DNA from 3 places in the Kocuria sp. MNB10 genome. Region 2 is predicted to be linked to each of the others. Evidence: riboswitches for the same ligand, from Rfam matches in the RefSeq annotation. Region 2 holds a riboswitch; each other region holds the start of a gene.
What was found. Region 2 has a riboswitch for cyclic di-AMP ahead of ACW9PK_RS10255 (C40 family peptidase). Riboswitches for the same ligand answer to the same signal wherever they lie in the genome.

Region 1: it holds a riboswitch for cyclic di-AMP, as region 2 does, so the genes downstream of both, ACW9PK_RS05585 (C40 family peptidase) here and ACW9PK_RS10255 (C40 family peptidase) in region 2, are expected to answer to the same signal.
Region 3: it holds a riboswitch for cyclic di-AMP, as region 2 does, so the genes downstream of both, ACW9PK_RS02735 (C40 family peptidase) here and ACW9PK_RS10255 (C40 family peptidase) in region 2, are expected to answer to the same signal.

The regions. Positions count from the first base shown of each region.
Region 1 is NZ_CM133411.1:1,239,651-1,249,383, forward strand. Features, by position in the region: gene ACW9PK_RS05555 (NADH-quinone oxidoreductase subunit J) at 1-98, opposite strand, end outside; gene ACW9PK_RS05560 (complex I subunit 1 family protein) at 102-1,037, opposite strand; gene ACW9PK_RS05565 (hypothetical protein) at 1,030-2,265, opposite strand; gene ACW9PK_RS05570 (NADH-quinone oxidoreductase subunit A) at 2,256-2,600, opposite strand; gene ACW9PK_RS05575 (DUF305 domain-containing protein) at 2,705-3,391, opposite strand; gene ACW9PK_RS05580 (four-helix bundle copper-binding protein) at 3,808-4,218, opposite strand; cyclic di-AMP (ydaO/yuaA leader) riboswitch at 4,850-4,998, shown strand; gene ACW9PK_RS05585 (C40 family peptidase) at 5,004-5,666, shown strand; gene ACW9PK_RS05590 (class I SAM-dependent methyltransferase) at 5,806-6,567, opposite strand; gene ACW9PK_RS05595 (Y-family DNA polymerase) at 6,709-7,374, shown strand; gene ACW9PK_RS05600 (DinB/UmuC family translesion DNA polymerase) at 7,374-7,637, shown strand; gene ACW9PK_RS05605 (DUF4113 domain-containing protein) at 7,709-7,873, shown strand; gene ACW9PK_RS05610 (MFS transporter) at 8,765-9,733, opposite strand, start outside.
Region 2 is NZ_CM133411.1:2,234,412-2,244,144, reverse strand. Features, by position in the region: gene ACW9PK_RS10270 (DsbA family protein) at 1-80, opposite strand, end outside; gene ACW9PK_RS10265 (cation diffusion facilitator family transporter) at 129-1,043, opposite strand; gene ACW9PK_RS10260 (ArsR/SmtB family transcription factor) at 1,040-1,408, opposite strand; gene ACW9PK_RS10255 (C40 family peptidase) at 1,864-2,523, opposite strand; cyclic di-AMP (ydaO/yuaA leader) riboswitch at 2,529-2,682, opposite strand; gene ACW9PK_RS10250 (hypothetical protein) at 3,070-3,222, shown strand; gene ACW9PK_RS10245 (cation transporter) at 3,278-3,976, opposite strand; gene ACW9PK_RS10240 (ArsR/SmtB family transcription factor) at 3,973-4,305, opposite strand; gene ACW9PK_RS10235 (methyltransferase family protein) at 4,421-5,062, shown strand; partial or broken gene ACW9PK_RS10230 (Nramp family divalent metal transporter) at 5,254-6,534, shown strand; gene ACW9PK_RS10225 (metal-dependent transcriptional regulator) at 6,579-7,274, shown strand; gene ACW9PK_RS10220 (DUF3093 domain-containing protein) at 7,314-7,862, opposite strand; gene ACW9PK_RS10215 (hypothetical protein) at 8,209-8,358, opposite strand; partial or broken gene ACW9PK_RS10210 (IS3 family transposase) at 8,550-8,675, shown strand; partial or broken gene ACW9PK_RS10205 (IS3 family transposase) at 8,742-9,733, shown strand, end outside.
Region 3 is NZ_CM133411.1:612,795-622,527, reverse strand. Features, by position in the region: gene ACW9PK_RS02775 (sensor histidine kinase) at 1-1,471, opposite strand, end outside; gene ACW9PK_RS02770 (response regulator transcription factor) at 1,476-2,189, opposite strand; gene ACW9PK_RS02765 (hypothetical protein) at 2,277-2,534, opposite strand; gene ACW9PK_RS02760 (cold-shock protein) at 2,684-3,067, shown strand; gene ACW9PK_RS02755 (DUF3027 domain-containing protein) at 3,060-3,620, shown strand; gene ACW9PK_RS02750 (MFS transporter) at 3,677-4,924, shown strand; gene serC (phosphoserine transaminase) at 4,931-6,049, opposite strand; gene ACW9PK_RS02740 (metal-dependent transcriptional regulator) at 6,256-6,966, shown strand; cyclic di-AMP (ydaO/yuaA leader) riboswitch at 7,367-7,525, shown strand; gene ACW9PK_RS02735 (C40 family peptidase) at 7,529-8,140, shown strand; gene ACW9PK_RS02730 (NlpC/P60 family protein) at 8,373-9,467, shown strand.

The sequences.
Region 1 (9,733 bases), 990 kb from region 2:
GCATAGGTGGCCCGGGCCATGGAGTCCACCACGAACACAGCTGCCCCCGCGGTCACGGCCACCACGGCGAGCACCCAGAATACGATTCCGACCAGCACGGCTCAGCCCTTCCAGACGACGACGAGGGACACGACCAGGTCCTGGAGCACGGCGGCCGGGAGCAGGACCATCCACCCGATCTCCATGAACCGGTCCGGGCGCAGCAGCGGAAGCTTCCGCCGCAACCACACGAGCACCGCGAGCACGGCCACGGTCTTCACCAGGACCCACGCCCAGCCGGGCAGGACCGGCCCGGCCCCACCCCCGAGGAACAGCGGCACCGAGAAGGCGGCTCCGGCGGTCAGGAACAGGTAGCGCCCGGCCTGGAGGACGAGGCGGTCGACCCCCGAGAGCTCGGCCAGCACGCCGCCGCCGATGTCGGCGGCCAGCGCCGGGGCGAACGGGCCCCACACGGAGAAGCCGGTCACGCCGATGAGGAACACGAGGAACGCCACCGGCATCCAGACCACGAACCACACGCCGTCCTGGGCCGCCGCGACATCGCCCACGGCCAGGCTGCCGGCGGCGATCGCCGGGGCCACCAGCGCGAACATCAACGGCAGCTCGTAGGCCAGCCCGTGCGCCAGGAAGCGGTAGCCGCCCACCAGGCCGTGGGCGGAGTTCGCACCCCAGCCGGCCAACCAGACCAGCGCCCAGACCATGACGTCCACGGTGTTGAACCACACGACACCGACGTCCAGGTCCGCCAGCGTCCACTCCCCCAGCGGGATCACCGCGATCATCAGGAACGCCCCGACCAGCATGCCCGCGCCACCGATCCGCCACAGCAGGGTGTCCGCGGCCACGGTGCTCCGGCGCCGCTGCCGCAGCAGCCTCGCCGCACGGCCCAGCGGCGCGCCCCATCCGCCGCCGGTGCCCTGCGCCCGGGCCGAGAGCGCCGCATCCAGCGCCACGGCGAAGAAGGCCAAGCCGCACAGGAGGATCCCCGCCAGCACGGCCCATCCTCCGGGGACGGTCGTCACCACGCTCTCAGCCATGCCCCACCGCCTGGACGGCAGGATGCGGATCGAGATCCAGGCTCGCCACGGCCAACCGCACGGAGCCCAGCTCCAGCCCGGTCACCAGCTCCGGCAGCACCGCCCACGGCACCGCGGCGTCCTCCACCGGGACCGGCTCCGCGCCGCCGGCCTCGGCCCGGATCCGTTCCACCCGGGCCAGCAGCCGGTCGTGGGCGTCCCCGAGGCAGCGCCGCGGCAAACCATGCTGCTCCAGGTCGGACGGGTCGAGCGGCAGCACGCCCCGCAGCGACCAGCGGAGCAGTCGTGATCTCCGGATCGTCCGGTGCAACCGCTCGGCGGCGGCCCGGGCGGCGTCCTCGTCACCGCACAGCAGGGCGTCCCGGGCGCGGCGGGCGCAGGCCGCCGCGTCCTCGACCCCCGCGAGAGCCAGCAACGCCATGACCTGGTCGCACCACACCACCGCCGCCGGCGCGGGACCGGGACCCGGTCCGCCTGCTCCGGCGCCGTCGACCACGGAGGCTTCGGCGTCGACCACGACATCCCCCTGCAACGAGCAGCGCAGCACGAGCCCGGCCGGCCAGAACGGCAGCACGGGACCCAGCGGCAGGTGGAGCACGTCCATCTCCAGCCCGTCACGGTCCTCCCCGCCCCCGGCCAGGGCGATTCCCCCCGGGGCCATGTCCATCCCGCCGTGGCCACTGTGGTCCATGCCGCCATGACCGCCGTGGTCCATCTCGCCGTGGTCCATGCCCCCGTGGTCCATCCCGCCGTGGCCGCTGTGGTCCATGCCGCCATGACCGCCGTGGTCCATCTCGCCGTGGTCCATCTCGCCGTGGTCCATGCCCCCGTGGCCCATGCCCCCGTGACCCCCATGATCCGCGTCCTCGGGGATCTCGGGTTCCTGCGCCCGCTCCTGGGCGTCCGTCCGGTGGTGCGGGGTGTCGAGAAGGAGGGCTGCGGCGGCGTCGAGGGCGGAACCTACAGTTCCGGGCGAGGTGATGTCGGCGCGGACGCGGGGACCGGGCATCTGCTCCCAGAGCCGGTCCACGAGCTCCGAGAGCTCGGGGCCGGGGACACCGCACACCGCCAGGACGTCCGCGTCCGCTGGTGTCCACGCCGGTCGCCACCCACGGCGGAGCAGCTGGTGCTCGACCTCCATCCGGGTCGCCCAGTGCCCCGGGACCTCGACGACGAGGACCCGGGTGGCCCGGACCGCGAGCCGGGCGAGAGCACCGCTTAGGCCCATCGGAAGGCTCCTTCGCGCCAGGCCCAGGCCACGGCGACGAGCAGGGCCCCGAGGAACAGGAACATCTCCACGACCGCGGAGATCCCCTTCTCGATCACGACCACCGCCCACGGATACATGAAGAGCATCTCGACGTCGAAGGCCAGGAACACGATTGAGGCGAGGTACCAGCGGGCGTGGAATCGGGACAGCGCGTGCTCCTGGGGCATCCACCCGGATTGGGCGGGCAGAACCGTCAACGGCTCGGCGGTGATGACGGCAGCGCGGTGGAGTGCATAGAGGAGAACGACGACCGACAGCGCCACCAGGGCCATGGCCACGATCCCGGAGTACACGATGGTCTCCCCTTTCGCGCGGTCGGAACATGGAAGTCTGTCGTTGATCGGTGGGGGCCACCCTAACAGGTGGCCCCACCGATCGCGCTGTTTCAGCTCGGTGATCAGGCGCGGCCGGCGAGCCAGGTGCGGAAGTCCGCGACCTGGGCCTGTTGGGTGGTGATCCCCGCGGTGGCCGCCACTCGCAGCTGCGGGTGCACGGCACGGGACTGCGGCTCGAGGAACTCGATGATCCCGCTGTTGTGGTGCGGAATCATCTTCTGCACGAAGGCGACGTCGAAGTCCTCACCGGCCTCCACGGCCGAGAGTTCCTCGATCATCATCTGGGTCTCCTCCTCCAGGATCTTCATCTCCTCCTGGGCTTCTGCCGGGACCTGGGCCATGGCCTCTTCCGGGGTCAGCCCGTACCACTCCTCCAGCCACCGGGTGAACTGGTCGATCTGGTGCTGCTGGTTGGCGATGATGTTCTCCGCGTGCGTGCGGATGTCGGGACTGGTGCCGCGCTCCAGCTCCAGTTCGGCCATCTCGATGGCGGCGCGGTGGTGCGGGATGATCTCGGCCAGGAACGTGATCTCCAGTTCCTCGCCTTCGAGGCCGGCCAGGGTCTCGCCGAACTCGTAGGCGGTCGGGGAGGTGGGCTCGGGCTGGAGAGTCTCGGTCTGGGTATGGGCAGAGACCGGGGTGGCCTCCCAGCGGGCGAAGGCCGGGGCGGTCGCCCCGCCCAGCAAGGCGGTGGCGACGGCGATAGTGGCGGCCACCGTGGGGCGGCCACGGAATGGGGTGGAACCCATGATGATGTCTCTCTTCCACGACGAGGGAGCTCGACCCTGAGATGCCGGCTCGGTGATCACCCCGCCGCCGGGGCGGGAACGATCCGCGCGGGCGGGGCTGTGCTCAATGAGATACGGGGGGAAGAAAGAACCCCCGCCTCCGGAGGTGCCCGGTCAACGGATCAGATTCCTCTTTCACCGACGGAGGCCCATCCACGGCCTCCGTGGGTCAGCGTCGGCCTCCAGAAGAGGCCCGGTTTCCGTGGAGGAACTTCTCCCCAGGTGATCAGTCACCCGGGGCATCACCCGGGCGGTGGGTGTGTCATGGCGTCGCCCGACTTGTGCAGCTCGGGCTTGCTCCGCGGCCTCGCTCCCAGCCAGCCCCGGAGCTTCTCACCGCCGTCCGCCACCCGGGTGATGGGTCCGCGGGGGCAGGCTCAGCCCAGGGCGGCGACCAGCTCGGCGCAGGTGGCCTCGCAGCGCCGACAGGCCTCCGCGCAGATCCGGCAGTGCTCGTGCATCGAGGCGTGCTTCTCGCACTCGTCCGCGCAGGCCTTACAGGCCATCTGGCAGGCCCGGATCGCATCCAGGGTGATGTTCGCGTCGTAGCCGGTGTGCCGGGAGAGAACCCGCCCGGTGGCCTCGCACAGATCCGCGCAGTCCAAGTTGGTGCGGATGCACTTGGTCAGCTCCGCGACCATGTCCTCGGACAGGCACGCGTCGGCGCAGGCGGTACAGGTCTGGGCGCACTGGAAACAGGCCTCGATGCAGGCGGCTAGCTTCTCCTCGTCCACCCCGCCCAGGTCCTTCGGGTAGGTCTCCAGCATCGACGTCACATGATGAGTCATGGCTTGCTCCTTCGTCGGTTCGGCCGAGGAGACGAACCGGCCGGAGCCAATCCGCCATACAACCGACAGCAAACTGCGGATCTGGCCGGATGAAGCACTTACTCCTTGAAGATTCCGTGAAGAAATCCCGAGAGCGAGGCGCGCGCCACGCCACGCATCCATTTCCTTTTGTGAAAGATGCATAGGAACCATGAAGATCTCATGAAGAAATCTCTCTCGCGCCGCCGGAAGAGAACGACTTCCTGAAAATAGCCTGGATGATTTCCTAGCCTTTTCTTACCAATCCCTGTGGGGCGGCAGGGGCTGGCAGCTGCGCTCTTGCACCCCTCTGACGGAGCCGCAGGTACAGGAGGGCCTGGGCGCACACCGCGTAAATCCGCTAGTCGCCGTCAGATATGCACCTCTTCGGCAGCAATGTGCTGGGGCGCGAGTAGAAGGCGGCCGCCGCCTCGGCTGTCACTCCCGAGCGTCTCTCCGTCCCGCTCGGCGGTGAAACAAGGGGGGAGGAGCGGCCGTAACCGTAACGTGACTTTTCCGTTATCTGTTCGCTACTGTCCTCTGCGTGCCGATCGCCGATCCGGTTGGCATCCCCGGGTACATCGCCGAATTCTGCCGGTGCCCGGGGTCCGCTGAAAAGACATCGCTTGGCAGAAGCGGGGGAACCATACACGGTCCCGCCCTTGGGGCCTGGGGGTTAAGCCGGCCGGACGCGCGCGTCCGCCCGGCCGGGTGTCTCCCACCCGCATCCGACAGCTCACCTCGCAGGCAAAGGGAGGAATCCACTCATGCCCATGTTCCAGCGCCGTACTGCTCGCCACCGCGCCCAGACCCCGTCCCGCCTCGTTCGCCGCACCACTCTCGCAGCCGCCGCTGGTGCGACGGTGCTCGGCTCGGTGGCACCCGCCCAGGCCTACGCCGAGCTACCGACCCCCTCGAACACCGCCTCCTCCACCCCCGCCCCCGTGGTGGCGACCCTGGCCTCGTCCCCCGCCGCGGCCCCGATCGTCCCGGCAGCCACCCCGGCCCCTGGGGCGCAGGCGGCCTCGACGCCGCAGATGGCCTCGGCCTCGGATGTTTCCGTCCAGTCCACCGACACTACTGCTGTCTCCACTTCCGGGAGCGGGCTCGTGGGCACCGCCATGCAGGGTGTGGGCGGTGGTTACGTCTGGGGTGGTACCGCCTTCGGCGCCTGGGACTGCTCCGGGTTCACCCAGTGGGTCTACGCCCAGAACGGCATCGAGATCCCCCGCACCAGCCAGGCCCAGTGGGCGGCTGGTACCCCGACCGCCAACCCCCAGCCCGGTGACCTTGTCGTCCAGAACGGTGGCGGCCACATCGGGGTCTACCTGGGCGGCGGCAAGATGATCTCCGCGCTGAATCCGACCCAGGGCACCTTCGTCCACGACGTCAACGCCATGCCCGTGGTCGGCTACGTCACCTTCCGCTGACCCACACCACTGGATGCCTTGGGCATCCACCCAGGGGCTCCCGGAGAAGCCGCCCCCGTGCTGTGGGGGCCCTGTCAACGACAGGGCCCCCACAGCACGGGATCTCATCCCGCAGTCCAGGCCTGGTTGCCAACGCAGGTCACCGCGTAGCTGGCTTCTGGGCAACAAAGCGTAGAATCCGCCCACCGAAGGACAACCGGAGGGCGAGGAGCTCCAGGCCGACCTGGTCGAGAACTGGTTCGAAGGCTCCGGGGTCGATGAGTCGGTGGGGAGAGCGATCGGCCCGGTGCACCAAGGAGGCCATCCGTGAGGCAAGCAGGTCGTATCCCACCAATGCCCCGCCCGGCCGCAAAACCCGGGACCCCTCGACCACCGCGTGTTCCCACTCGATGACGTGGTGGAGCATCAGGAAGCTCACAACCGTGTCAAATGACTCGTCCTCGAAGGGCAGGCGGGTGGCGTCGGCCTGACAGGCCTCAGCATGGGGGAATCTGACAAGGCATTGCTGCGCAACCTCAACCATCACCGGGTCGGCGTCGGTCGTAGTGAGCCGCACCCAAGGGTTGGCTTGGACGATCGCTTCGGCCATCGCCCCGCTGCCCCCGCCGATTTCCAGCACGTTCCCGGTGACGGGGAAGCCTTGGGTCGCCCAGGGGACCATTCGCCGGGCCAAAAGACTCCATGGCGCACTGCGGCAGCACGAAGCTTCTAGAGCGGACATCCTCGGCATGGACTCCCCCTCCCGGTGCATCCGGATCGTGTGCGCCGAGCCTAGTTCCACGATCGACAGCAGTGAACCGGCTCGGCAAGGACGAGGCGACCTCGCTATGCACACCGCCCGGGGTGGGCGCGGCCGCTGATTCGAGGAAGCTAGGTCCCTGGCCTCCGGACCCCCACCCATGCCCCCTCACGCGGGGTCAGCAATGATGTCGCCTCCGGCGGCTATACCTGCTCTCATGGGCAGGGATCAGATCTCCAAGCACAGGGAACATCGCAAGAACGAACATCGCGACATACCAACACGCCCCGTGGGGCGCTCGGCGTGATCGCCCTGGTGGACGTGAACAACTGCTACGTGTCCTGCGAACGTCTTTTCGACCCGTCCCTGCTCGGCAAGCCCACTGTGGTGCTGAGCAACAACGACGGGTGTGTGGTCGCCCGCTCCGCCGAAGCCAAGGCCCTGGGGATCCAGATGGGAGATCCGTGGTTCAAGATCGCCGCCGATGCCCGCCGGTGGGGCTTGCAGCGTAGATCCTCGAACTACCCGCTCTACGCCGATCTCTCCCAACGCACCATGGCTCTGCTGGACCGCTACGCCCAGGCACAGGAGATCTACTCGATCGACGAGTGCTTCCTGACCCCTCCCCCCGGGCACACACGCGAGCTGCTGGCCTGGGGCCGGGAGCTGCAGCGGTTGGTAGCGCGCAACGTGGGGCTGCCCGTCAGCGTGGGCATCGCCCCCACCAAGACCCTGGCCAAGCTGGCCACCGAAGCGGCCAAGAAGATCCCCGCCACCGGGGGCGTGGTGCACTGGGAGAACACCCCGCCGGGCTTCTGGGGCCGGCTTATGGGCACCCTGCCAGTGACCGAGGTGTGGGGGTGGCCGCGCGCACCGCCCGCCGCCTGGCAGCCCAGGGGACCACCACCGTCGCCGAGCTGCGCGACGCTGACCCGGTACGGATCCGCGATCGGTTCTCCGTGGTGCTGATGCGCACCGCGCTCGAGCTCAACGCGGTGCCGGCGATCCCCGTGGAAGAAGAGACCGCCACCAAGCAGCAGATCCTGGTCTCCCGCTCCTTCCCCGAACCAATCCTCGACCCTGCCCTGATCGCAGAGGCGGTGGCCGATTTCGCCCAGCGGGCCGCGCGCCGGCTGCGCAAGGAGGACCAGGAAGCCGCACGTCTGACGGTCTTCGCCGCCACCTCACCCCACCGCCCAGGCCCTGACCACACCACCCCAACGCTCATGTAAGGCTGCCTGCTCCGACACACGAGCCCGGGGCGCTGGCCGCTACGGCCCGCAGGGCCCTGGAGCCGCACCTGGTGCACGGGATCCCGTACATGCGCGCCGGGGTGATGTGCCTGGAGCTCACCGACACCGGTGCTGCCGCGCCCCTGCCCGGTACCGCCCCCACCACAGCGCCCATCGGGTCCCTGATCGACGCCGTCAACACCCGGTTCGGCACCGGCACGGTCGGCTTGGGCTGATCCGCGACCAGCGCCCCCAGCCCTGGGACAACCACCAGGCAGCCCTCTCCCCCGGCTACACCACCGACTGGAACGCCTTGCGCACCGTCAGCTGATTCCTGTTTTTGGCCTGCCTGGCGACACACCAGCGGCGGTTTGTGTACGAATGCAGAATCATGGGGCATACTTTGTCACATGACTGACAAGGGGGCGCGCCGCATACCTCGCGCCTTGGGGCCTATGGTTCCCCTCGTCATCCAGATCCCGCAGGAAGTGGAAACCGCCATCCGCTCCGCTGCGGCGCAGGACGACGTGAGCATGTCATGGTGGATCGTCGCTCAAGCAGCACGGAGCCTCGATCTACCCCAATACGAATACCCGCCCGCACATGACTGAAGGCGGCCCCCCGCCAGGGACCGCCTTCAAAGTCTCGAACACCGTTCCAGCGACCAAACTCTCGCGGTGTTCCGATAGCAACGAAAGTTCCTCATGAGACACCAGGTAAAGCACCCATCGAGGTGTTGCTATGTCTAGGCTACCAGCAGACTTAGCGACGCCGCTAACCCCATTATCCCCATTGGAGGCACGGGGGTTGGTGGGGGCACAAGCCCCCGCAACCCCCGCCCGTCGTCGGAGCATGTGCCGCAGCGCCCAGCGGTTCCCGGTGACCGAGGCCCACACTCCCCGTGCGCGCACGGGCAAGTCCTGGACCCCGGACCCGGCGGAGGGCGCGGAGGCGCGGGTGCCGTGCTGGTGGTCCCGTGACCAGTGGATCCAGGAAGAGAGGGCACCGCCTGGCGCGGAGACGACGAGACGCGCCCACCCGGCCCCTCACCGTCGTCGTCCCCGAACGCAGCCGTACAACGGAAAGGGGCCCGCAGTGAAAACCACGGGCCCCCGAAAGAGCGAACCTCAGTCCACCACGAGCCGCCCCCGCTTGGCGTGCGGGTGCCGCCCGTGAACCGCGTGGTACAGCACGGCGGCAACGACTACCAGCACGGCGAGAACCGCGTACATGGCCCCGAAACCGGCGGCGGAGAGCAACAGACCCAGAATCACGGGACCCACGCCCACGCCCACGTCCATGAGCAACAGCAGCGTGGAGATGCCGGTGCCCAGCTTGTGGGCGGGCACCGCGCTCACGGCGATGGCCTGCGCGGCGGGCATGAGGGTGCCGTAGCCCAGACCGGTCATGGCGCCGGCCACGACCACCTGCCAGTCCTGGTTGGCCACCGCCAGGATGCCCAGGGCCACAGCGAAGCAGACGAGGCCCAGGTAGACCACCACGTTGTCGCCGCGCTGGTCCTGCACCTTGCCCAGCACTAGGCGCATGATCAGCATGGCCACGGCGTACGCCACGAAGAACAGAGCGGCGCCGGTGGTGACTCCGCGGTCCTCGGCATAGGCGTTGAGGTAGGTGATGACGCCCGCGTAGCAGACGCCCACCACCAGCATGAAGGAGCCGATGGGCAGCACTGCCGGGTGGGCGATGTCGCTGAGCGAGAAGGCGGCGCGCTGCTTGTCCACCTCCTGGTTGGCCTGGGCTTCACGCTTGACCAGGGGCTCCCGCAAGAAGACACCCAGCACCAGGCCGAGCACGGCGGTGACGAGGGTCGTCCAGAACAGCCACGTGTAGTTCAGCGAACCCACCAGGAAGAGCCCCAGCGCGGGCCCCACCGCAGTGGCCAGCGTGGTGCCCAGCGCGAAGTACCCGGTGCCCTCGCCGCGGCGGGAGTCGGGGATCACGGACTGCGCGATCGTCATGACGGCGGTGCTCGCGAACGCGTACCCGAAACCGTGCAGCAGACGCACCCCGATCAGCACGGGCAGAGACCCGGCAGGCAGGTACAGCGCGCACGCGACCACCACGACCACGAGCGC
Region 2 (9,733 bases):
GCGACCAGGAGGACCCACACGATGATCTTGGCCTTGGAGGGCTTCTGCTTTGGGGTGGGCGGGCTGGCGGTAGTACTCACAGGGGTGTCCGTTCTGTCTCCGGCAGCAGGGCGTACCGGTGGAGGGGGCTAGGGGTGGAGGGTCTCATCGTGGCGGTGGGAGGCCGGTTCGATCTGGAAGGTGGAGTGCTCGATGGCTACGTCGAAGTCACGGGCCACGCAGGCCTGCAGATCCGCCAGGACGACCCCGGCGTGCTCAGCGTTCAGGCAGCCGTCGTGGACGGTGACGTGGGCCGAGAGCACCGGGGTGTCGGAGTCGATGCGCGAGGCGTGCAGATCGTGCACACCGACCACGTGCGGCAGGGCTTCCAAGCGGGTGCGGACCTGCTCGAGGTCCAGGCCCTTCGGGGTGGTTTCCATCAGGACCTCGATGGTGTCGCGCAGCAGGATCAGAGCCCGCGGCACGATCAGGGCGGCGATCAACAAGGACACGACCGCATCCGCCCGGGTCCACCCGGTGGTGGCGATGACGATCGCGGAGACGATCACCGCTACCGAGCCCAGGGCGTCGTTGGCCACCTCCAGGAACGCGGCCTTCATGTTCAGGTTCTCCCCCCGGCCCGAGGCGAGGATGACCAGCCCGATGATGTTGCCGACCAGCCCGACCACCCCGAACCACAGCATGGCCGTGGACTCGACCTCGGGGGGCTCCAACAGCCGGCGCACCCCTTCGACGGCGATGAACCCGCCCACAGCCAGCAGCACCGAGGCCTGGGCGGCCGCGGCGACGATCTCGGCGCGCTGGTACCCCCAGGTGCGTTTGTCCGTGGCCGGTTTCAGCGCCAGGGTCGCGGCGGTGAGGGCGATGAGCAGCCCGGCCGAGTCGGTGAACATGTGCCCGGCATCGGCCAGCAGCGCCAGGCTGCCCGAGACCACCGCACCGATGATCTCGGCGACCATAATCGTGGCGGTGATGGCGAACACCACTGCCAGTTTCCCCCTCCGCCCGGCGCCGGCGTGGGAATGATCGTGCTCGCCGCTCATACCGGAATCTCCTGGGTGGTGGCGTCATCGGCGAGGGCCTCGGCGGCGCACTCGGGTGTCCCGCACCGGCACACCGGTTCGACGGTGAGGATAGTGCCCAGCAGGTCCTCCAACGCGTGGGCCAGCTTGGGGTCCGAGAGTTCATAGCGCACGTTGCGCCCCACCGGCACGCCCACGACCAACCCGCAGTCGCGCAGACAGGCCAGGTGGTTGGACACGATCCGCCGGCTCACCCCGATCCGGGCCGCCAGTTCCGAGGGCACCGCTGGGCCCTGCTGCAGCTGCAGCAGCACCGCGGCCCGGGTGGGATCGGCCAGTGCTTTGCCGAAACGGGACATCGCCGCGACCGGGGACAAGATCCTCATCCAATAACCGTACAGCAGAATCTGTATCAAAGGAGATGAGGGGCTTCCCTTGATGATCGGGCAATGTCCAGCTCGTATTCATACGGTGAGGGCGGACGGGGGTGCCGTCCGCCACTGCGGCATCCCCGTCCCCCGAGCCATCGCTGCACCCTAAGGGCTCTCGCTCCAATGCCGAGGCGGAGCAGGATAAGCACTGCCCGCGTCCAGCGGAAGACAGGGCAAGGCCATGAGCACTCTCCGATCCTCTCCGCAGGACTGCTCCCCGTGTGCCGATTCGCTGGCGTGTGCACATCGACAGGATCGTGGCAATCGTTCGAGTCTGCGGCTACAGCTGCGGAGTGCACCCATGCGGTCCATCCGAGTGCACCCATGCGGTCCATCGACGATGATCCTGGCGGGGCACTCCGCACCTGACGGATGAGCCCACCGGCCGGCCTTCACCACATCGGCGAGACTCACCGGTAGGTGTAGTACCCGTCGACGGGCATGGCGTTGACGGAGTGGACGAAGGTGCCCTGGGTCGGGTTCAGCGCCGAGACCATCTTGCCGCCACCGATGTAGATGCCGATGTGGTTGCCGCCGTTCTGGGACACCAGGTCACCAGGCTGCGGGTTGGACGTCGGGGTGGCGGCGGCGATCTGCTGGAAGCTGGTGCGGGGGATGTCGATGCCGTTCTGGGCGTAGACCCAGCCGGTGAATCCGGAGCAGTCCCAGGCCCCGAAGGAGGTCCCGCCCCAGACGTAGCCGGTGCCCACGCCCTGCATGGCCGTGCCCACGATGCCGCCGGCGGCCGGGGCGATCTCGGTGATGGCGGTGGACTGCGGGCTCACGCTCGAGGTGGCGGCGCTCTGCTGCGGGGCCGGGGCTTGGTCGACGGGGGCGGCGGGCTGCGCGGCGACCGGGGCCGGGGTGGTGTAGGAGGCCAGATCGGCCATCGCCGAGGCCGGAGCCGCATAGGAGGACCCGGAGGCGGCGGGGATCTCGGCGTAGGCCTGGGCCGGAGCGATGGAGCCCACCAGCGCTGCGCCGGCGGCGGCGACGACGGTGGTGGTACGCACGGCGCGCGAGGAGGTCTGGGCGCGGTGACGGGCAGTGTGCTGCTTGAAAAGCGACATGGTGGAGTTCCTCCCTTTGCCTACGAGGTGAGCTGTCGGATGCGGGTGGGAGACACCCGGCCGCAGAACGCACGCGCTCTGAGACTTAACCCCAAGGCCCCGGTACACCGGGACCGGTAATGGTTCCCCCGCTTCTGCCAAGCGATTTCTCTTCAGGAACCCCGAGCACCGGCAGAACTCGGCGATGTGCCACGAGGGCGCCGACAGGATCAGTGGTCGGCACGCACTGAAGAGTACAAGGAGATTACGAAACAATCACAATCCGATTCGGGAATGTATAGAGATCGTAAAGAAGTGGTCAAGGCTTGATGAAGACCTGAATTGTTGTCGGCTTTTTCCTGTTAATTTCCCGAGAAAGGCGGGGCGCTCTGCGCTTTGAGTGAGGTGGCTTGTTGGTGCGTGGACGCTGCGCGGGGAGTCGTCGCCCACACAGCGGTGGGGACAGGAGCCACTTCAAAAGGCGCGGCGGGTGGATCGAGAGCGAAGCCCGCGGCCATCCTGGGATATTTCGCGCTGCATCAAGCCCCGGAAATTTGGGCTCTGTCCATGCTCGCACTGACTGGCGGAACGTTAGCCAGCGTTGTGGTCGAGGAGATGCCCGACCAAGCCCACGAAGGCGACACCAGCGTGCCGGGACCGATCCTGCTCACCGGCGGAGTTGCGCTGTTCGCCGCGATCTCCGTCTACCTCGGTTCCTGAGAAGCCGTGCGCCCCGGCGTCCTCGTCTCGGGGCGCCGACGCGTGCCGACCGTGCTCAGTGGGCGCAGTTGGGACCGCATCCACCGCAGTGTGCACCGTCCTCGGCGGTGAGGACCGCAACGGGAGTGCAGCAGGCGTCTCCGCGCCAGGCCTCCAGCCCCTCCTTGACCGCCACGGCGGCGATCACCAGCGCAGCCAGCGGGTCGGCCCAGGACCAGCCCAGGGTGCTGTTGAGCACCAGGCCTACCAGCAGCACGGCGGAGAGGTAGGTGCACAGCAGGGTCTGCTTGGAATCGGCCACCGCAGAAGCAGAGCCCAGCTCCCGGCCGGTGCGGCGTTCGAACCAGGACAGGAACGGCATGATGAGCAGGCTCACCGCGGCCAGGGCGATCCCGACCGGGGAGTGTTCCGGCTCGGCGGCCCCGAGCAGGGCGCGGATCGCATCGACGGTGACGAAGGCAGCCAGGCCGAAGAAGGAGAACGCGATCACCCGCATCGCCACCTTTTCCCGTCGGTGCGGGTCCGGGGCGGCGAACTGCCACGCCACCGCCGCCGCGGAGAGGACCTCCACGATCGAGTCCAGGCCGAAGCCGATCAGCGCCGAGGAGGAGGCGATGGTGCCGGCGGTCAGGGCGATGACCGCCTCGAGCACGTTGTAGGTGATGGTGCCGGCCACGATCCAGCGCACCCTGCGGTGCAGCACCGCCCGGCGTGCATCGGCGATGGGCTTGGGGTCCAGGGTCAGGGAGGTCATGTGCAGGTGCATCCTTCCGGGGAGCAGCAGGTCGGGTCCACGGTGACCACCAGCTCCAGCAGGTCCCCCAGGGCAGCCCCGAGGCGGGGATCGGCCAGGGAGTACCAGGTGCTGCGCCCCTCGGCGGTGGAGGTCACCAGCCCGCACCCGCGCAGGCACCCCAGCTGGTTGGAGATCACCTGCTTGGACACCCCCAGGGCCTGAGCCAGTTCCGAGGGCCGGGCCGGGGCGTCTCGGAGGGACAGCAGGATCCGGGTCCGGGTCCCGTCCGAGAGAGCATGGCCCAACCGGGACAGGGCCGAAGTATGGGTGGGGGTCACCGCGGTCATCCCCCCTACGGTACAGGTTTCTGTGTACTGTTGAGGGGTGGCCTGCTGGCACTCCTCGGGCGCACCAGCGGGTCACCCGGGGCGTGCTGCGTTTGCCGGATCGAGGAGGACCGTGATGATGTCGGAAGTGGCCCCGGCTCTGGCGCTGGGCCTGTACCTGGCCGGCCTGGTGACCGCCTTCGGTGTGCGGTCGTGGATCCACCGGCGCCGCACCGGCTCCAGCGGCTTCCGCGGGGTGAGCGGGGCGCCCGGCTCGCCCGAGTGGTGGGGCGGGATCCTGTTCGCGGCCGCCCTGGTTCTCGGTGCGGCCGGGCCCGTCCTGGCCCTCACCGGCACCGTGGCCGCACCCCGGCTCCCGCAAGCACTGTCCTGGGCCGGGGCGGTCGTCACCGTGGTGGGTTTCCTCGGTGTACTAGCCGCCCAGGCCGGCATGGGCGCCTCCTGGCGGGTGGGTGTCGACGCCACCGAACGCACCGAGCTGGTCACCACCGGGGCTTTCGCCGTGGTCCGCAACCCGATTTTCACCGCGATGCTCACCACCCTGGCCGGCCTGACCCTCCTGGTGCCCACCGTGGTCACTGCAGCGGCGTGGCTGTGCTTGCTGGTGGCCGTGGAGCTGCAGGTCCGTCTCGTCGAAGAGCCCTACCTGCTGAGCACCCACCGACAGGCCTACGCCTCCTACGCCGCTCATGTCGGCCGGTTCATGCCCGGTCTCGGCCGACTCCGCCCCGCACCCCTGGGCGAGCTGACCCCCTGAACCCAGGACCCCACCACTGGCCGACAGTTCCCCCACCCCAGGAGACCAGCACCGTCCGGAGTTCCATGCCCCTGTGATCGGCTGTCGAGGCGCCCAGCCCCTCCTGCGCGCGCACGTTTGGGGGCATGACCAAGCCCTCGAGGCCGGGCCCCCATTCCCCGCGCCGGAAAGTTCGTATAGCTTAACTTTCTATGAGGACCGGGACCGGGCGCACCGGCTCAACAGGTGTTGCCGCCACTTCCCCAGGAGAGCGGTGGGTGCGCCGCCAACCGCTGCCCTGGTTGTTGGGTCCAGCCTTCGTGGCCGCGGTCGCCTACGTGGACCCGGGCAACGTCGCGGCGAACCTCACCGCCGGCGCCCAGTACGGGTACCTGTTGGTGTGAGTGCTGGTGGCCGCCAATGCCATGGCGGTACTCATCCAGTACCTCTCGGCGAAGGTCGGGCTGGTCACCGGATCGAGCCTGCCCGAGTTGCTGGGCGACCGATTGCCCCGGGGCTGGCGGCTGGCCTACTGGGTCCAGGCCGAGCTGGTGGCCGCGGCCACTGACCTGGCCGAGGTAATCGGCGGGGCGATCGCCCTGCACATCCTCTTCGGGATCCCGCTGCTGGCCGGGGGCGTGATCGTCGGGGTGATCTCGATGCTGCTGCTGGTCCTGCAGACCCGCCGGGGCCCTCGGTTTTTCGAGTTCGTCGTGACCGGCCTACTGGCGATCGTCACCGCCGGTTTCGTCACCGGCCTGTTCTTCGGCCCCGTGTCGTGGGACGAGGCCGTCGCCGGGATCGTCCCACGGTTCGAGGGCACCCCGACGGTCCTGCTGGCCGCGAGCATGCTCGGGGCCACGGTGATGCCCCACGCCATCTACGCCCACTCCGCCCTGGCGCGGGACCGCCACGGGCACTCGGTGCCCGCCGAGGCCCTGCCGCGGCTGCTGACCGCCACCCGGTGGGACGTGCTGCTGTCCCTGCTCGTGGCCGGGTCGGTGAACATCGCGATGCTGCTTTTGGCCGCGGGCAATCTCGCCGGGGTGCCCGGCACCGACAGCATCGAAGGAGCCCATGCGGCGATCACCGCCGCCCTGGGCCCGGCCGTCGGGGTCGCCTTCGGCATCGGGTTGCTGGCCTCCGGTCTGGCCTCGACCTCGGTGGGCTCCTACGCCGGATCAGCGATCATGGGCGGGTTGCTGCACGTGCGCATCCCGGTGTTCACCCGCCGGCTGATCACCCTGATCCCGGCCCTGGTCATCATCGCCGTCGGGGTGGACCCGACCTGGGCGCTGGTGCTGTCCCAGGTGCTGCTGAGCCTGGGCATCCCTTTCGCCCTGATCCCGTTGGTGCGACTGAGCAGCAACCGGGATCTGATGGGCGCCTTCGTGAACAAGGTGGCCTTGACTGTCGCCGCCTGGGTGGTCGTGGCCCTGATCGTGTCGTTGAATCTGGCGCTGATCATCCTGACCGCCACCGGGGCCGATTGAGTGGGCCCGGCAGCTCCGGCGCGGCACTCGGTAGCGTGGATCCCATGGACTTGAGTGAGATCACCCCGGTCGCCCAGGACTATCTCAAGGCGATCTGGTCGGCCACCGAATGGGGCGACCCGCCGATCACCACCACAGCCCTGGCGGCGCGGATGGGGACCTCCGCCCCCAACGTCACCGACACCGTCAAGCGACTGGCCGCCCAGGGGCTCGTCGAGTACCAGCCCTACAAACCCGTCACCCTCACCCCGCAGGGGCGCGCGTACGCGGTCGCGATGGTGCGCCGGCACCGACTGCTGGAGACCTTCCTCGTCACCACCCTGGGGTATCCGTGGGAGGAGGTCCACGACGAGGCCGAACGTCTCGAGCACGCCGTCTCCGACGCGATGATCGAGCGCATCGACGCCCAGCTGGGACAGCCTACGGCCGATCCGCACGGGGACCCGATCCCCACCGCGCAGGGACGCACCCGCCGCCCACTCAACACCACCCGGCTCACCAGGGCGAGGCCGGGACGATACGAGATCGTTCGTCTCTCTGATGCCGACCCGCAACTCCTGACCCGGTTCCGCGCCTGCGGCCTCGTGCCGGGCGGGCCTTTTCGTGTCATCGCCCAGGGAGCCAGCGGAACCACCGGTGTACCGGGGAACCAGCACACCGCGATCGATCTGGCCCCGGTGGAAGCCGAGGCCATCTGGGTGACACCCATCACCATCCTCAATACTCTCCGGAGCCTCTGAGAGCTGGTCACCGGACGAGCCCCTCACAGGACGCCGGTCTCAGCCGGCGGAGAGGATCTCGACGATGCGCTCCGGGTGACGGGTCGAGGTCAACCAATAAGGGGTGGGATCCACGGGATCGGTGATCTGGATGCGGACCACCGGGCCCACGGAGACGCGGAAGTTCATGTAGGCGCGGGCGTCAAGCTCGGGGCCCCGCACCCGTTGCACGGCGCTGCCGCGAAACGCTTCGGCCTCGCCCACAAACCGACGCTCGATACGGGCCCGCCCCACCTGCAACGACTCCCCGGTGATCACGATCCCGGTGCTCGAAACAATCAACGCCACCGCAGTGCCGCCGGCGACCACGGCCCCGACGGCCGTCCCGGCCCACATGTTGATCGGGGCCAGGGCAATGAAACCCACCAGGCCCGCGAAGAGCACGAGCAACCACATCCACCACGCGGCCGACAACCGTTCCTCGTACAGGACCGCCCCAGGGGCGGCCTTCGCGGGAAGGTTTTCGGCCCCAGGTTCGGCCGGGGAGGATCCCTGGGCGCTGCGGGACTCATCGGGTGGGCAGACGCCGGGGGACGCAGGATGGGACATGCTGCAACCCTCTCATGACAGCGCCCCCGCGGACCTTCTGGTCCGTGATCCCGGGGAGCAGATCCCGTCCGATCTGGGGTTTCTGGTTCGGCCCGATCACTGCCCCACCCAGAAATGACTTTGTGATGGGCGACAAGTGAGGAGTGTTCATCGATACCCGGCACTTCGGGAGCCCCCGTCGAGGACCTGGAGGCCACGGTTCTGCTGCCCAAGAATTGCATCCAGTGGTGCAAGAGCAATGCTGCGGGGTGCTGTCACCAGCCACGACAGCGTGCGGATGGGGCCCTCACCGATGTTATGTGGGTGAGGGCCAGCCACAAGCTGGATGGCCCCCACCAAAGCGCGATCAGTGCCCGAGGCCGGTCTTGTGGCTCACGTCCTTGTACCAGTCCGACCAGCCGTGACCGTCCCAGTAGCGGTACTTGACCACGTGGTACACCTTCTTGTCCTGGTGGTGATTGAAGTGGCGCCACTGCCCCCCCGCCCCAGGTTTCACCGCCGTGGTGGTTGAAGCTGTACTGGTAGTAGTCACTGCCGTGCTCGTGAGAATTCCCGTACTTGTCCTCGGCGTAGTAGTACTGCTTCACCTGCACCTTGGTGTAGCTGGGCTGACCCCGTTTTTTAGGTCCGGTGGTTCTGGGAGTCGTCCTGTCGCCCGTGGTTGCGGGCAGGGAGACTGGTCAGATCATGTCGAACAGCAGGAAGCGTCACACCCCGGAGCAGGTCGTCCGCAAGCTCGGGCAGGCCGACAGGATGCTCGCCGACGGCAGCGACATCGCCGCGGTGTGTCGGGAGCTTGGGATATCCGAGCAGGGGGCTTGACCCTTGATCTTGGACACGCGGTATCCAGCACGATGCTGGGGAAGCGAGAATCCAAGGATGGCCAGGAAGAACTACACCGACGAGTTCCGTCGCCGGGCGGTGGACTTGTACGAGTCCACGCCGGGCGCGACGCTCAAGGGGATCGCGGCGGATCTGGGCGTGTCCCGGGGCTCGTTGAAGGAGTGGGTCGACAAGCTCGGCTCTAGGACCACGACCGCGGGGGCGCCCACGGCCGCGCCGGCCGGTCGGCCGGAGTCGCAGGCTGCGCGGATCGCCCGGCTGGAGGCCGAGAACGCGGCGCTGCGGACCGAGCAGGCCAAGCTCGCCGAGGAGCGGGACATCTTGCGCCAGGCGGCGAAGTATTTCGCCGGGGAGACGAACTGGTGAACCGCTTCCAGTTCGTTGAGGACCACAAGGACGCCTGGAGCGTGAAGCGGTTGTGCGAGGTCGTGGAGATCGCGAGGTCGTCGTTCTACGCATGGCTGGCCGCCGCGCCGCAACGGGCCGCGAGGGTGGCAGCGGACGCGGCGCTGGCGGCACGGATCCGGGCGCTGCAAGACCCGCAGCAGGGCGGGGACCGCGCATCCGGGGCGCCGCGGATCACCGCCGACCTCAACGAGGACGCGCCTGCCGACGAGCGGGTCAACCACAAGCGGGTGGCCCGCGTGATGCGTCAGCACGGCTTGGCCGGCATCCGCCTGCGCAAGCGCGTGAAGACTACGGTGCCGGACCAGTCCGACCGGAAGTTCCCCGACCTGGTCGGCCGAGACTTCACCGCTGGGGAGCCGGGCCGCCGCTACGTGGGCGACATCACTTACCTGCCCATCGCCGACGGCACGAATCTCTACCTCGCGTCCTGCATCGATCTGGGCTCGCGGAAGCTGGCAGGGTGGAGCATGGCCGGGCACATGCGCACCGAACTCGTCGAGGACGCGCTCAGGACCGCGCGGCGCGAGCGCGGCACTCTGCGCGGCGCGATCTTCCACTCGGACCACGGGTCGGTCTACACCTCGAAGTCGTACGCAACTCTCTGCGAGCGGCTCGGGGTG
Region 3 (9,733 bases), 1.2 Mb from region 2:
AGGCGTCCTCGGAGTCCTCGTCCACAGGTTTCGTGTGGGGGATCCGCACGGTGAAGGTCGCCCCACCGCCGTCGGTCTCCTCGAGTTTCACCGCGCCGTCGTGCTGGGCGATGATCGCGGCCACGATGGACAGGCCCAGCCCCGTGCCGCCGGTCTCGCGGGTGCGGGAGGAATCCGCGCGGTAGAAGCGTTCGAAGACGCGCTCGGCGTCCTCCCGGTCGATACCGGGCCCGTGGTCGCGCACCTGCAGTACGGAGGTGAACCCGCCGTCCACGGCACTCTCCAGACCCACCGCAAGTTCGAGCGGCGATCCCGCGGGGGTGTAGCGCAGGGCGTTGGTGATCAGATTGGCCACGACCTGGCGCAGCTTGGACTCGTCCCCGTGCACCCACGCGGCCTCGGGCTGGGAGTCGTGCAGCCCCACGACCCGCACCGTGCGGTCCGGTGCCGTGGCGTGGGCGTCGGACGCGGCGTCGTAGGCCAGGTGCAAGAGGTCCACTGGTCGAGTGGTGGCGACCCGGCGTTCGTCCAACCGGGCCAGGGTCAGCAGGTCCTCCACGAGCTGGGTCATCCGCTTGGACTCGGACTCGATGCGTTCCATGGCCTTGCCCACGTCCTCGGGCGTCTGCAGCGCGCCGTGGCGGTACAACTCCGAGTACCCGCGGATCGACACCAGGGGGGTGCGCAGCTCGTGGGAGGCGTCCGCGACGAACCGCCGCAGTTTGATCTCGGAGCGGGTGCGGGCGTCGAACGCGTCCTCGATGTGGCCGAGCATCGCGTTGAGCGAGCCCGAGAGCTGTCCGATCTCGGTCTGGGGGTTGTAACCCTCCATGCGCTGGGAGAGGTCCCCCTCCGCGATCCGGGCGGCCGTGGCCTCGACCTGCCGCAACGGTTGGAACGCCCGGGTGACCATGACCCAGCCCACGGTCATGGCCGCGAGCAGGGTGGCCAGGCCGAAGCTGAACGTCAGCAACCCCACGCCGGAGATGATCGCGTTGGTGCGGTCCAGGGGTTCGGCCACGACCACGGACATGTCGAACGCCGTGAGCTTGGTGGGCACCACCCGCCACTTGCGCTCGGGGACGCCCACGGATCCCACGGTCTCCCCCTGGCCGTCGTGGGCCATGACGTAGTCCAGGGTCATCCCGCTCAGATCTGGACTCGAGCTGTCCGGGGACGTGCCGGTACCGCTGCGAGCGCTCGCCACCACGTTGCCGTTCTGATCCAGCAGGTACCCCGAATTGGGCACCGGTGTGGTCACGTCACCCTGCAGCGCTCCCGTGAGCACCGGGGCCACGGTGTTCACGGACCCGCGCAGTTCCTGGTCCATGCTGGTCACGAGCGAGTCGCGCAGCACGGACACGGCCACGAGCGTGGTCACCGAGATGCTGATGGCCAGCAACAGCCCCGTGAGGGCCATCAGCTGGGAACGCAGGGATGCGGAGCGGAACCGGCGGGTGAGGACGTTCAACGGTTCAGTGGCGCTTGTCCGCCGAGCGCAAGAGGTAACCCACGCCGCGCTTGGTGTGGATCAGGGACGGCTGCTCGGGGTCGTTGTCGATCTTGCGGCGCAGATAGGAGATGTAGGACTCCACGATGGAGGCGTCCCCGTTGAAGTCGTACTCCCACACGTGGTCCAGGATCTGGGCCTTGGACAGCACCCGGTTGGGGTTGAGCATGAGGTAGCGCAGCAGCTTGAACTCGGTGGGGGACAGGTCGATCTCGCGCCCGCCGCGGAAGACCTCGTGGGCGTCGTCGTCCAGGACCAGGTCGTCCACGCGCAGCCGGGAGTCCTCCTCCTCGAGCGGCTGGGTGCGGCGCAGGACAGCGCGGATGCGGGCGACGACCTCGTCCAGGCTGAACGGCTTTGTCACGTAGTCGTCGCCGCCCACGGTCAGGCCGGCGACCTTGTCGTCGGTGTCGTCCTTGGCGGTGAGGAACAGGATGGGGAAGTGGCGTCCGGCGGCGCGCAGCTTGCGGGTCACGGAGAATCCGTCGATGTCCGGGAGCATGACGTCCAGCACGGCGAGGTCCGGGTCCTCGGCCTCGGCCTTGAGCAGGGCGTCCCGGCCGTTCGCCGCGGTGACCACTTCGAAGCCCGCGAATCGCAGGGAGGTGGCCAGCAGTTCCAGGATGTTGGGTTCGTCGTCGACGACGAGCAGTTTCGCTTCGGGTGTTTTCGTGTTCACGCCCGTCAGTATCTCCGAGTTTCCTGAATGGATTCTGTTCTCGGGCCGTCCGTTATCTGGAAGGACGGCGACGCCGCTGCGCGCGCCTCAGCGGGCCGAGCGCCGTCGCGCGCCCCGCAACAGTTCCACGCACATCAGCAGGAAGGCCACGGGGAGGAAGATCGCGGGGAAGACCGTGAACCCGCCCCAGATCACGTGCCCGCCGGCGGCCGCCACGAGCACCGCCACCAGCGACAGCACGCACACGAACGCGAGGACCAGTGTGACGACGAGCAGGGGGGACATGCCCCGGTGAGGGCTCGGGGAGGTGCGGCCGGATGCGGTGGGAACGGTGGGTTCGGACATGGTCCTCACGGTAGCAAGGACCGGTTACGCGGTGGGTTGAATCCGGGCCCGGGGCGATCGTGAGGGGGCTAAACTATTGACTTCGCGAGCCGCCCGCGTTCCCGTCGGTGGCCGCGCAGACACGGCGACGAGAGACTGAGGTGATCCGCGTGCCCACGGGCAAGGTCAAGTGGTTCGACGCAGACAAGGGTTTCGGCTTCCTGGCCACCGACGACGGCCAGGAAGTGTTCCTGCATTCGTCCGCCCTGCCCAAGGGGGTCACCACGGTCAAGCCCGGGACCCGCATGGATTTCGGGATCGCGGACGGCAAGCGCGGTGCGCAGGCCCTGTCCGCGACCTTACTGAGCAAGCCGCAGTCCGTGGCTCGCAACACGCGCAAGCCCCCCGAGGAGATGGCCGTGCTCACCGAGGACCTCATCCGGTTGTTGGACGGGATGTCCAACGGACTGCGCCGGGGGCGCTACCCGGACCACGTACACGGCAAGAAGATCGCGACCATCCTGCGCACCGTGGCGGATGAGCTCGATGTCTGAGACCACCGCGGAGACCGCTCCGCAGCGACCCACGGGGCGTACACGCACACCCAAGCAGGACCCGGTGCTTACGGGCGCGGTGGATCTCGCGCGGGAGGCCGTGCTGGCCCCCGTGGCGGACGCGTCCTCGGTGGGGGAACACCTCGGTGTCACCGTGCACGAGGACCGGCTGCTGACCCACCTCTTCGACTGTCGCCTGGCTGGCTACCCCGGCTGGGCGTGGTACGCGACCGTGGCCCGGGCCCCGCGCAGCAAGCACGTGACCGTGTGCGAGACCGGCCTCGTGGCGGGTCCTGATTCCCTCCTGGCCCCGGACTGGGTGCCGTGGGAGGAGCGGATGCAGGCGCTGCAGGAGCAGGAGGCGCAGGACGAGCACGACTCCCCGGCGGAGGGGGACGAGCACCCGGGCGACGGGCAGGACTCCGCCGACGCCGAGCACGCCGGTGACGGTGACACCGCACCCGCCGAGGAGACCTCCACCGATGGGGAGACCTCCCGCACCGAGGACGAGTCCGCTGCATCGGAAGACGCCGAGGACGGCGCAGCATCGTAGGCAGCGGACCGGCCGCCGCCCCCGGGGCCCCGCCGCCGGCGGTCCCGGAGTCGGGGATGTTCCGGTCCCTGCGCATCCGTAACTACCGTCTGTGGTTCACGGGTGCGCTCGTGTCCAACGTGGGTACGTGGATGCAGCGCACCGCCCAGTCATGGCTCGTGTTCGATGAACTGACCGATCACGACGCCACGGCCATGGGCGTGGTGATGGCCCTGCAGTTCGTTCCGCAATTGCTGCTCGCCCCCTATGCGGGGGTGCTCGCGGACCGCTACGACCGGCGCCGGATCCTTGTGATCACGCAGGGTGTCATGGCGCTGCTGGCCCTGGGGTTGGGCATCCTGTTGCTCCTGGACGTCGCGCAGTTGCCCACCGTGTACGCGTTCGCGCTGGGCCTGGGGATCGTCGCGACGTTCGACGCCCCCGTCCGGCAGACGTTCGTCTCGGAGATGGTCCCGGACACCCACGTGTCCAACGCAGTGGCCCTGAATTCCACATCGTTCAACTCGGCGCGGTTGATCGGTCCCGCGGTCGCCGGTGTGCTGGTCGCCGCCGTGGGTACGGGGTGGGTCTTCATGATTAACACCCTCACGTTCGCCGCGATGATCTGCGCGATCGTGCTGATCGACGCCGCCAAGTTGCGTCCCGCTCCACGCGCGCGGCGGGCACGCGGGCAGATCCGGGAGGGCATCGGCTATGTGCTCCACCGCCCGGACCTCGTGGCGGTCATGAGCACGATCTTCATGATCGGCACGTTCGGGATGAACTTCGCCGTGTTCCTCGCGGCCATGGGCGGTTCCGTGTTCGGGCGCGGCTCCGAGGAGTTCGGCGTCCTCAACTCGATCCTGGCAGTAGGCACCCTGACCGGGGCGTTGCTCTCCGCCCGCCGCGCGCGGGCGCGGTTGCGCTACATCTTCTTAGGCTGCGTGGCCTTCGCGATCACGTGCCTGGGTGCGGCCACCGCCCCCACGCTGTGGGTTTTCGCGCTGTGGCTGATCCCGTGCGGCATCGCGTCGCTCACGATCATGACCACCGCCAACGCCTATGTCCAGACGACCACCGCACCCGCGATGCGCGGGCGCGTGATGAGTCTCTACATGGCCATCTTTATGGGCGGTACGCCGATCGGCGCACCCACCGTGGGGTGGCTGACCGACACGCTCGGGGCGCGGTGGGGCATGGGTGCGGCGGTGCTCGCCGGGGTCGTGGGCGCGCTGATCGGCGCGTGCTTCGCGTGGCGACTGCGCCGGGAACGGCAGCTCGCGACGTCGTCCACGGCGGCGCCGGGGACGACGTCGCGCGGCTGAGTCCGCTCAGTCCAGGCCGTTCGCCACGGTCCAGTCGATGCACTCCAACAGGGCGCGGACGTCCTCCGACGGTACGGAGACGAACGTGGCGATCCGCAACTGGTTGCGCCCGAGCTTGCGGTACGGCTCAACGTCCACCACGCCGTTCGCGCGCAGGACGGCCGCGATCCGGGCGGCGTCCACCGCGTCGTCGAAGTCCACCGTGCACACCACGGGGGAGCGGTGCTCGGCCAGCGTGACGAACGGGGCGGCGACGTCGCTGCGTTGCGCCCAGTCGTAGACGAGCCCCGAGGTCTCGGCCGTGCGGCGGGATGCCCAGTCCAGACCGCCCTGGGCGTTGAGCCAGCCCGCCTGCTCGTTGAGCATCACGAGCCCCGCGAGTGCGGGGGTGTTGTAGGTCTGGTGCTTGCGGGAGTTCTCCACGGCCGTGGCAAGGGACAGCACGTCCGGGATCCAGCGACCGGACGCGGCGATGCGCTCGACCCGCTCGAGCGCGGCGGGGGAGAAGGCGGCGAACCAGATCCCACCGTCACTGCCGAAGTTCTTCTGCGGGGAGAAGTAGTAGACATCGGTCTCAGAGAGGTCGACCGCCATCCCACCCGCGGCGGACGTCGCGTCGATGACCGTCAGAGCGCCGTCGTCCGCGTGAACGCGCTGTACGGGCATGGCGACGCCGGTGGAGGTCTCGTTCTGGGGCCACGCGTAGACGTCCACCCCGGGCGCCACGCGAGGCCCCTCGGGGCGCGAACCGGCCGGGGCCTCGATGACCACGGAGGATTCGAGGAACGGTGCGCGATCCGTCACGTGCGCGAACTTGGCGCCGAACTCCCCGAAGCTGAGGTGCTCGGCGCGCCGGGACACGAGGCTGAAGGCCGCGCTGTCCCAGAAGGTGCTGGACCCACCGAGACCCAGCACGATCTCGTACCCCTCGGGCAGTGCGAAGAACTCGGCGAGGCGCTCCTGCACCTGCGCTACCAGGTTCTTGACCGGGGCCTGGCGGTGGGACGTACCCAGCAGTGTGCTGCCACCGCGTTCGAGCGCGGCCACCTGCTCGGCCCGCACCCGGGACGGGCCCGCGCCGAAACGGCCATCCGCGGGCAACAGGGACGGGGGGATCACGGGCATGCTGGTCACGAAGGCTCCTCTGGCGGGCGGTCGGGTGTGTCCCCCATTGTGCCCGCCCGGGGAGTCGATGGCGCGTTCGAGACGCCTGCCGCAAGGACACCCACTGGCTATAATTATCCTGAATCATTCAGACTAGGCTGAACGGCAGCCCCCACCGGGGGTCGTTGACCCGCGCGCTGTGGTGCGCAGAAATCTGAGGACGAACCATGAGCGGCGATCTGATCGACACCACCGAAATGTACTTGCGCACGGTGCTGGAGCTGGAGGAAGAGGGGATCACCCCCATGCGAGCCCGCATCGTGGAACGCCTGCACCACTCCGGCCCCACCGTGTCTCAGACCGTCTCCCGCATGGAGCGCGACGGCCTGCTCTCGGTCGCGCCGGACCGCTCCCTGCAACTCACCGAGGCCGGGCGCACCACCGCTGTGTCCGTGATGCGCAAGCACCGGCTCGCCGAACGACTCCTCGCGGATGTGGTGGGCCTGGACATGGCGCACGTCCACGAGGAGGCCTGCCGCTGGGAACACGTGATGAGTGAGCGCGTGGAACAGCGGCTCGTGAACCTCCTGGGGGATCCCGAGAACTCCCCGTACGGCACGCCCATCCCGGGGCGGGGCGAGCACAACGGCACCGGTGCCGCGGCCGAGGTCTTCGACGGCCTCACCCTGCTCGAGGTCGCCGGAGCCCAGGACTCCACGGAGTACGTAGTCCGGCTGCTGCCGGAAGTGGTGCAGGCGGATCAGGAACTCATCGAGATGCTCAGCTCCGCGGGCATCCTCACGGGCTCCAGGGTCACGGCCGAGATCAACCCCGGGAACGAGAATCGGGTCGTGGTGACCCGGGTCGATTCGGGAGTGTCCCTGGACCTGGACTCCGCCACCGCGCGCGCCATTCGGGTGGCCGCCGCCGAGGCCTGATCGCCGCTGCGTCTCTTCGCGGTTGCTTCCGGTGACGTCGGAACGCGACGCGCCGTGATCTTCGAGAAGTTGACCGTGACCTTTCGACTGTGTGGACAATCACGGGTGATCGGTGCGGTTTCGACCTTCGCTCACTGGGTGAGCCCTGTATCACCGCAGGTCAGGAGCTTTTTTCGTGGTGTGGGCTTTCGAGCGGGCGGGCGTGTTGAGGCGGCCGATTGATATCGACGGTCGTGGTAATCCACGGTGATTCATAACGACCGATGCCCGATGCGTGACCGGCTGTAATCAAAACGTGACATTTTCGTTATCCATCCTGTACAGTCATGCCCGTGCCGATCACTGGTCGGATCGCCACTCCCGAGCGTTCGCCGAGTTCTGCCATGCGCTCCGGGACCCGTACACAGAACATCCGCATGGCAGAAGCGGGGGAACCACTTCCGGGCTCGTTGCAATCCGACGGGTCCTTGGGGTCAAGCCAGCACGGCACCTAGGTGCGTGCGGCCGGATGTCTCCCATCCGAACCCGACAGCTCACCTCGTAGGCGCAGGGAGGAACACACATGTCTTTCATGAAGCAGAACTCTGCCCGGCACCGCGCCGAGACGCAGTCGCACCTCGTGCGTAACACCACAATCGGTACGGTCGTCGCTGGTGCCGCCGTGGTCGGCCTCGCGGCCCCCGCGCAGGCCTCGAGCGGTCCCATCGATCTGGGCTCCACGGCGTCCTACGGCTACCAGGCGTCCACCTCCTCGGTGCAGGCCTACAACGCGTCGTACACCATGCAGACCACCAACACCGTGGGCTCCGCCGCCAGCGTGAGCACCCAGTCGAACCACTCCACGGGTGGTCTGGTGGGCACCGCCTACCAGGGCATCGGCGGCGCGTACGTCTGGGGCGGCGTTGGCTTCAAGGCCTGGGACTGCTCCGGCTTCACCCAGTGGGCCTACGCCCAGAACGGCATCAACCTGCCCCGCACCACCTGGGCCCAGTTCGCCGCTGGCACCCCCACCTCCAACCCGCAGCCCGGCGATCTGGTCTCCCAGAACGGCGGCTCCCACGTGGGGATCTACATCGGCAACGGCCAGATGATCTCCGCTCTCAATCCCTCGCAGGGCACTCAGGTTCACTCCGTGAATGCCATGCAGCTGGATGGTTACTACACCTTCCGGTGACCCGGTGACACCGCGCGCGAGCATGATGCGCGGTCTACACCGAGCCACATTGCGGCCGGGTGTGCTGGCTGGGTCCCCGGACCTCGGCCGGCACACCGCGCCGGAACCACCTGAAAACCGAACGTAATCTCCCGCCCAAATCCGTGCACCGCTGCTGCGTCCTGACGGATGTGCCGGTCACCGCACACCTCCGTGCCCTGGGTGGACACGAACGTGTTAGGAAACCACACGAATGTCGAACGAAACCGCTCCTCACGCCGCCAAGGGCCTCTTCGCGGGTAAGGCCCGCACCGTCGCCGCCGTCGCGGCCTTCTCAGGTCTGGCCCTCGCGACCACCGTGTCCGTGCAGGCCACGCAGAATGCCTCCGAGCAGGCCCCCGCCGCCGCTGTGTCCGAGGCTCCCGCCTCCGATAACACCGTCTCCGCGGAGCCCGCAGCCAAGGCCGACAAGGCCCAGGAGAACGCTGCCAAGGAGCAGAAGGCCGCGAAGACCGAGAAGGCGCAGCCCGCCGCTCAGGCTCCCGCTCAGCCCTCCGTGGTCCAGGCCGCTCCCGTGGCCGACGTGACCCCGCTGCAGGCTCCCGCCGTTCCGGCTGCAGCCCCCACCGTCGTGACCGCTTCCGAGAACGTCACCTCGGTCGCCGAGCAGGCTCCGGTGGCCCAGGGCCGCCACGCCGCTCCCGCCACCGCTCAGACCGTTGCCAAGGAGGCCGCCGCCGAGCAGCGCGCCGCTGTGGCTTCCCCGGTGATCCCGAACTACGCCCCCGCCCAGGGTGCCGCTGCCGCCCAGCCCGCGTCCTACAAGGCTCCGCAGGCCCCGGCCGCTCCGAAGGCGCAGGCTGCCCCCCAGGCTCAGGCCGCCACCCAGGTGACCACGCAGTCCAACACCCAGGCGAAGGCCGAGGCTGCTCCCGCCGCCACCCAGGCGACCACCCAGTCCAACACTCAGGCCAAGGCTCAGGCTGCTCCCGCCGCCAAGGCCTCCTCCGTGTCCGGCTCCGCGAAGGGCCAGGCCATCCTGGGTGCCGCCGAGGCTCAGCTCGGTGTGTCCCAGGACTGCACCATGCTGGTGACCAACTCCCTCAAGGCCGTGGGCATCAACCACCACGGCTGGCCGGCCAGCTACAAGTCGCTGGGCACCCAGGTCTCCGCGGACCAGGCCCGCGCCGGTGACATCGCCTACTACGCCAACGGCGGTTCCGGCATGGCTCACGTGGCCATCTACGCCGGTAACGGCCAGGCCATCCACGGCGGTTGGAACGGTAACCAGACCGTGAAGACCAGCGCCTACGTGGGCTCCGGCCCCGAGTTCATCCGCGTCGGCTGAACCGGATCGAGTTCGGCACAGCGCTGATCCGCGCGGCGCCACACCTCGTGTCGAGTCGGGACCGGTTGTGTACCCGATCCCGATGAGAGCGATAGAGAACGTACGGACCCTGTTGACCGCAGGGTCCGTGCGTTTTTTCGTGCCCGGAACCCGGAACTTGGAACCCGGACGTGGACCGGCAGCGGTGATCACTCGGCCCACCTAGCACCCGACCCCCCTTCGTGCAGGCGTCGATCGCGGATCGGCCCCAGCGATCGCGCAGCCCC